Regions from separate parts of the Enterobacter sp. SM3 genome, predicted to be linked through region 3. Evidence: riboswitches for the same ligand, from Rfam matches in the RefSeq annotation. Region 3 holds a riboswitch; each other region holds the start of a gene.
What was found. Region 3 has a riboswitch for thiamine pyrophosphate ahead of thiM (hydroxyethylthiazole kinase). Riboswitches for the same ligand answer to the same signal wherever they lie in the genome.
Positions count from the first base shown of each region.

Region 1: another riboswitch for thiamine pyrophosphate. It lies ahead of thiB (thiamine ABC transporter substrate binding subunit); the one in region 3 lies ahead of thiM (hydroxyethylthiazole kinase).
Region 2: another riboswitch for thiamine pyrophosphate. It lies ahead of thiC (phosphomethylpyrimidine synthase ThiC); the one in region 3 lies ahead of thiM (hydroxyethylthiazole kinase).

Region 1 is NZ_CP099971.1:794,504-796,766, forward strand. Features, by position in the region: gene thiP (thiamine/thiamine pyrophosphate ABC transporter permease ThiP) at 1-54, opposite strand, end outside; gene thiB (thiamine ABC transporter substrate binding subunit) at 30-1,013, opposite strand; TPP riboswitch at 1,045-1,145, opposite strand; gene sgrR (HTH-type transcriptional regulator SgrR) at 1,182-2,263, opposite strand, start outside.
Region 2 is NZ_CP099971.1:278,532-280,794, reverse strand. Features, by position in the region: gene nudC (NAD(+) diphosphatase) at 1-175, opposite strand, end outside; gene rsd (sigma D regulator) at 271-768, shown strand; TPP riboswitch at 823-934, shown strand; gene thiC (phosphomethylpyrimidine synthase ThiC) at 1,013-2,263, shown strand, end outside.
Region 3 is NZ_CP099971.1:3,190,401-3,192,663, reverse strand. Features, by position in the region: gene GVO84_RS14980 (YadA C-terminal domain-containing protein) at 1-420, opposite strand, end outside; TPP riboswitch at 1,039-1,135, shown strand; gene thiM (hydroxyethylthiazole kinase) at 1,171-1,941, shown strand; gene thiD (bifunctional hydroxymethylpyrimidine kinase/phosphomethylpyrimidine kinase) at 1,938-2,263, shown strand, end outside.

The sequences.
Region 1 (2,263 bases), 2.4 Mb from region 3:
GAGCAGCCCGGGAAGTAACCAGCCGGGAATCAACGGCTGACGGCGCGTTGCCATTCACTTACCCATGCTGCACGCTGCGCGGCGACCTGCTGCGGCGTAAACTCCAGCGAGGTGTTTGGTTTGGTCAGCTGCTCGAAACCTGCGGGCAGGGTAACGTTAGTGACCGGATACATCCAGTTGCCTGCGGGAATCGCATTCTGGAACGCCGGTGAAACCATGAACTTCAGGAACTTCTCGGCCAGCTCCGGCTGTTTGCTGGTGGCGGTACGCGCGGCGACTTCCACCTGCAGATAGTGCCCTTCAGCAAAATTAGCGGCAGCATAGTTATCTTTCTTCTCGGCGATAATGTGGTAGGCCGGAGAGGTGGTGTAGCTCAGCACCAGATCGCTTTCGCCTTTCAGGAACAGGCCATAGGCTTCGCTCCAGCCCTTGGTCACGGTGACGGTTTTGGCGGCCAGCTTCTGCCACGCTTCCGGCGCTTTATCCCCGTAGACCTTCTGCATCCACAGCAGCAGGCCCAGGCCCGGCGTGCTGGTACGCGGATCTTCATAAATCACGCGCCATTTCTGGTCACTTTCCACCAGCTCTTTCAGGCTCTTCGGCGGGTTTTTCAGCTTGTTTTTGTCATACACGAACGCAAAGTAGCCGTAGTCGAACGGCACAAAGGTGTCGTTTTTCCAGCCGCCCGGCACGTTAACGGCATCTGCCGCAACGCCGCTTTTGGCAAACAGTTTGGTTTGCGAGGCGGCTTCCAGCAGGTTGTTATCCAGCCCGAGCACCACGTCGGCCTTGCTGTTTTTCCCTTCCATGCGCAGACGGTTGAGCAGAGAAACGCCATCTTCCAGCGCCACGAACTTCAGCTCGCAGTTACAGTCCGCTTCGAAGGCTTTTTTGACCACCGGGCCAGGGCCCCAGTCGGCAGAGAAGGAGTCATAGGTGTAGACCGTCAGGACGGGCTTCGCAAAAGCAGGCAGCGCAAACAGCGCCAGCAGGGGGAGAACTTTTTTTAACACTTTGCACCTCAAAGTTGAGTGGCAAAGGATTTTGAGCGACAGCCTCAAATCCCTTCGCCGGCGTTATCCGGATCAGGTTCGACGGGTATTATCTCAGCGCACATCTGTGATGCAGCACCCCGTTGAGAACGGCGCTATTGTAATGATTTGGTGAATATTACGAAAGCGTTATGGCTCCGGCGGCGCAAACCAGGCGGATTTAAAATCAAACCAGCCCAGGGTATTCATCCGCAGGCCGCGCATGCTGCGCTGGCCCTGGATCATCAGCCAATGGTGGATCAGCGGTACGATCGCCTGCTCGCCCAGCAGCTGCTGGCACCACGCCGCAAGATTCATTTCGCCCGCACGCCACTGGGCGGCGTCCTGCTGCCAGTCACGGTCGATGCAGTGCTGGATGAGAGGCACTTCATATAGATGCGAGAAAAGGGAAAAATCGAGCGGCAGGGTAAAGTTGGCGCTGTTGAGCCAGATATCACTGGCGATCTCCCCCTGATGCCATTCGTCATAGTCTACTTCCCTGACGTCTAACGTGACCCCCTCGGCTGCCAGCAGTCGGGTCATGATTCTGGCGATAAAACGATGCTCCACGTGCTCGCGGTAGTAGGTCAGGGTGATGGACTCCAGCCCGGCGGGTTTGTCGCAGTGCACCGGGCGGGCGTGGTGCCAGCGCGGAAGCAGGCCGTACGCCGGGAACCAGTATGTCTGGTACTGCTCTTCCGCATGGTAAATCAGATTGGAAGGGGACAAAACGTGGCTGACCCACTTGCGCACGGCCTGATTTGCCCCACGGTGGGTGCGGCGGTCAAAGAGGAGATAGTAACATCCCTCTTCCAGGCGACTCTCTACGGCTTTTTCTCCCGTGGTAGGGCCTTCAAGCGTCAGCCCGCAGCTCAGGTCTTCATTGAGATCCGGTAATACCCACACGTTCACTTCGTCGATCAGCGCCCGATAGCCAAAGTAGTCGTCGAACGCGCGGATTTTCAGCTGGTTGCTGTTATTGCGGGAGACGGAGTAGGGCCCGGTGCCAATCGGCTGGCTGGCAAAGTTGTTCAACGATTCCCACTCGCCGGGCAAAATCATCGACGGCACATAGCCCAGCAGCCAGGGAAGCCACTTATCCTGCTGCGACAACTCGATATCCAGCGTCCAGGCCGTGGGGGAGTGCACACGGGAGATATGGGAGTAGAGCGGGAGCTTGCGGACGCGTTCCAGAGAGGCGATGACGTCGTGCATTTCCAGCTCGCGGCCGT
Region 2 (2,263 bases), 2.0 Mb from region 3:
GTTGGATCAACCACACGGGCTCACCCTGCCACTCGCCGATCTGTAGCGCTGGCTGGCCAACAAGATCGAATGCCTCAGCTGCGCCATAGGGGATTTCCCCGGCAGGAAGCCATAATTTTTGTTCGTGACTGACGATCCACCAACCAAGATCTGATTTTTCAATAATACGATCCATATCTATTGCACTACCTTCGCTTCACTGACATGTTGTTAGCATTGTGGTTACATTCTGGATAAGCAGATTCAATCCTACATTTTGCGGAGTCGACCATGTTAAACCAGCTGGAAAGCCTGACTGAGCGCGTTAGAGGAAGTAACAAACTGGTGGATCGCTGGCTACATGTACGCAAGCATCTACTCGTGGCTTATTACAATCTGGTCGGTATTAAGCCTGGCAAAGAATCGTTTATGCGACTGAATGAAAAAGCGCTGGATGATTTTTGTCAGGGCCTGGTCGACTATCTGTCCGACGGCCATTTCAATATTTATGAACGCATTATCCGTGAAATGGAAGGGACAACACCCTATTTAGCGGCCAGCAAGCTCTATCCGCTGCTGGAAGCCAACACCCAGCAGATCATGGATTACTATGATTCCGCGCTCGAGAACGCCATCGATCACGATAACTATCTTGAGTTCCAGCGGGCGCTATCCGACCTCGGTGAAGCGCTGGAAGAGCGATTCACGCTGGAAGATAAGCTGATCGCCCTCGTGCTGGACAATGATGTGAACATCAGTAGCGAAGAGAACGTCGCGCGCCCTGCTTGAGTTCTTCATCGTTAACGAGTAATTTACAACCATTCGCCCCTCTCACGAGGGGGATTTTTCTTGTCGGAGTGCCCAGCGCCTGAAAGCGCGGGCTGAGACCGTTAATTCGGGATCCGCGGAACCTGATCAGGCTAATACCTGCGAAGGGAACAAGAGTCACACTGCTGTTGTATCGCCTGAGGGCGATCCTCTCTTGCTTCATCCGTCGTCTGACAAGCCATGTCCTTCACTTTTGGAATGAGCTATGTCTACTGCAAAACTGACCCGCCGCGAACAGCGCGCACAGGCCCAACACTTCATCGACACGCTGGAAGGCACCGCTTTCCCGAACTCGAAACGCATCTATATTTCCGGCTCGCAGGCCGATATCCGCGTCCCAATGCGCGAAATTCAGCTCAGCCCGACGCTTATCGGCGGCAGCAAAGATAACCCGCAGTATGAAGACAACGAAGCCGTGCCGGTATACGACACCTCCGGCCCGTACGGCGACCCTGATGTTGCCATCAACGTCCAGCAGGGTCTGGCGAAGCTGCGCCAGCCGTGGATTGATGCGCGCAACGACTGCGAAGAACTGAGCGTACTCAGCTCTGCCTACACCAAAGAGCGCCTGGCCGACGACGGTCTGGACGAGCTGCGCTTTACCGGCCTGCTGACGCCAAAACGCGCCAAAGCGGGCAAATGCGTGACCCAGCTGCACTACGCGCGCCAGGGCATCGTCACGCCGGAGATGGAGTTCATCGCCATCCGCGAAAACATGGGCCGCGAGCGCATCCGTAGCGAAGTGCTGCGCTATCAGCACCCAGGCGAGGGCTTTGGCGCTCGCCTGCCGGAGAACATCACGCCGGAGTTTGTGCGCGACGAAGTGGCCGCAGGCCGCGCGATTATCCCCGCCAACATCAACCATCCGGAGTCCGAGCCGATGATTATTGGCCGCAACTTCCTGGTGAAGGTCAACGCGAACATCGGTAACTCGGCCGTGACCTCCTCCATCGAAGAAGAGGTGGAAAAGCTGGTCTGGTCCACGCGCTGGGGTGCGGACACGGTGATGGACCTCTCCACCGGCCGCTATATTCACGAAACCCGCGAGTGGATCCTGCGTAACAGCCCGGTACCGATTGGCACCGTCCCGATTTATCAGGCGCTGGAGAAGGTCAACGGCATTGCCGAAGACCTCACCTGGGAAGCGTTCCGCGACACGCTGCTGGAGCAGGCTGAACAGGGCGTGGACTACTTCACCATTCACGCGGGCGTGCTGCTGCGCTACGTGCCGATGACGGCGAAGCGCCTGACCGGCATCGTCTCGCGCGGCGGTTCCATCATGGCGAAGTGGTGCCTGTCACATCATCAGGAAAACTTCCTCTACGAGCACTTCCGCGAGATCTGCGAAATCTGTGCCGCGTACGATGTCTCTCTGTCGTTGGGCGACGGCCTGCGTCCGGGCTCTATTCGCGACGCGAATGACGAAGCGCAGTTTGCCGAGCTGCACACGCTGGGT
Region 3 (2,263 bases):
CAATACGTTGCCTTGTAACTGGGTTTGGTTTTGAAGCTGAATGATATCAGAACCATTTTTAACAACGCCTAATAACGCAGTGTCTGCTTTTTGACTAGCGGTATCAGCAAGAGCACCGGCACGTTTAGCCTCACCATCAACACGATTAATTTCATCTACCCGATTACGGGATTCAGCATCTAAATCGCCGCGTAAAAGGGATATTGACGTGGTGTTAGAACTTACTCCACCTCTAAGCTTATCAATATCATCTAAATCATAAGATTTGATCGATTCGTCTTGACCATGGATGGAAAGAAAAACATTGCTACCATCAGTTGTCTGGATCATCGCTTCAGCAGCTGTAGCAACATGGAATGAACTACCCGCAACCACATACAGTGCAAAAACAGAAATAATAAACTTATTCAAAGGTTTCATTTTAAAGGACCACATCATTAACGTATTGAAAAATAATATTTAGCTGAACGGTTTTCATTAGACAGAGATTAAGCATCAATGACGGTTTAACTCTGTCTTAATCTTTTTTAGTAACGTGAATTAACTATCAATTAAACCCAAACTAATGATTTTGATCTAAATCATAAATAATATGAATAAATACAGCGAAAAGGTGCGGTAACTCTATGATTTATTTAATGTATACATTAATCTGTGAATTGCGCGTTAATTTTATAACTCGCTTTAAGTAATTGATTGAATGTGAATATTTAACGTGGTTAAACAGATGAGAGAATTCTTTTTATTTCGTATGAAAGAAGTTCGTATGTCTTATAAAAGAATAAATCACGCGTAAGAGGACAGAAAAAATAATAGCCTCAGTAAAAGTGCCTAATAAAGGTTTTTCAATAAGGTGTTAACAATTATTGAACCAGAATTAACTAAAGCGTAATAAATATAGGCAAATGACTGGAAAGTACGTCTGGAGATTTTCGCTATGACAAGCCCGGCGATAAATCGAAACTCCTTGCGCCTGGCCTACGGCCGCGGTTACACTAAACAACGTTAATGAGTTTTTATAACTCTCTGTTTTAAAAGTATTTTGACTCGGGGTGCCCTTCTTTGTGAAGGCTGAGAAATACCCGTATTACCTGATCTGGATAATGCCAGCGTAGGGAAGTCAGATGCCTTCCCGGTCATCGCTTCTTCACGCAAGGCAGGAGCGAAACCATGCAGCCTGACCTGCTCGATTTACACGTTTTACGCCACTTCCGAACCTGTTCTCCGCTGACCCACTGTATGACCAACGATGTCGTACAAACCTTTACGGCCAACGTTCTGCTCGCGCTTGGCGCATCACCTGCGATGGTGATTGAGGCCGAAGAGGCTGAACAGTTTGCCGCGATCGCCGATGCGCTGCTGATTAACGTTGGCACGCTGACCTCACCGCGTGCTCAGTCGATGCGTCGGGCTATAGAGAGCGCGGTGGCGGCAGGCAGGCCCTGGACGCTGGATCCGGTCGCCGTGGGTGCCCTGACGTTCCGCACCCGCTTTTGCCATCAAATTCTTGCCCTGAAACCGGCCGCCATTCGCGGCAATGCCTCTGAAATTCTTGCCCTTGCCGGAATGAGCGCGGGCGGGCGCGGCGTTGATACGACCGATACCGCCGCCAGCGCGGTGTCCGCCGCACAGGCGCTGGCTCGCCAGACAAATGCCGTTGTGGTTGTCACCGGCGAGGTGGATTACATCACTGACGGGCAACGTACCCGCACGGTAACGGGCGGCGATCCGTTGATGACGCGCGTAGTGGGAACCGGATGCGCGCTTTCTGCCGTTGTGGCGGCGAGCTGTTCACTGCCGGGCGACCGGATGGATAACGTCGCTGCCGCCTGCGGATGGATGAAGCGGGCCGGAACGGTGGCCGTTGCGCAGTCGCGTGGGCCAGGCAGTTTTGCCACCGCGTTCCTGGATGCGCTCTATACGCTGGAGGAGCAGGCATGAAGCGGATTAACGCCCTGACCATTGCTGGCACCGATCCCAGCGGCGGCGCGGGTATCCAGGCTGACCTGAAAACCTTCTCGGCCCTTGGCGCGTATGGCTGCTCGGTCATTACCGCGCTGGTGGCGCAAAACACGCGCGGCGTGCAGTCGGTCTACCGTATCGAGCCGGATTTTGTTGCCGCACAGCTGGATTCGGTGTTCAGCGACGTCCGCATCGACACCACCAAGATCGGCATGCTGGCCGAGACGGACATTGTGGAAGCGGTGGCCGAGCGGCTTAAGCGCTATCAGGTGCAAAACGTGGTGCTGGATACCGTCATGCT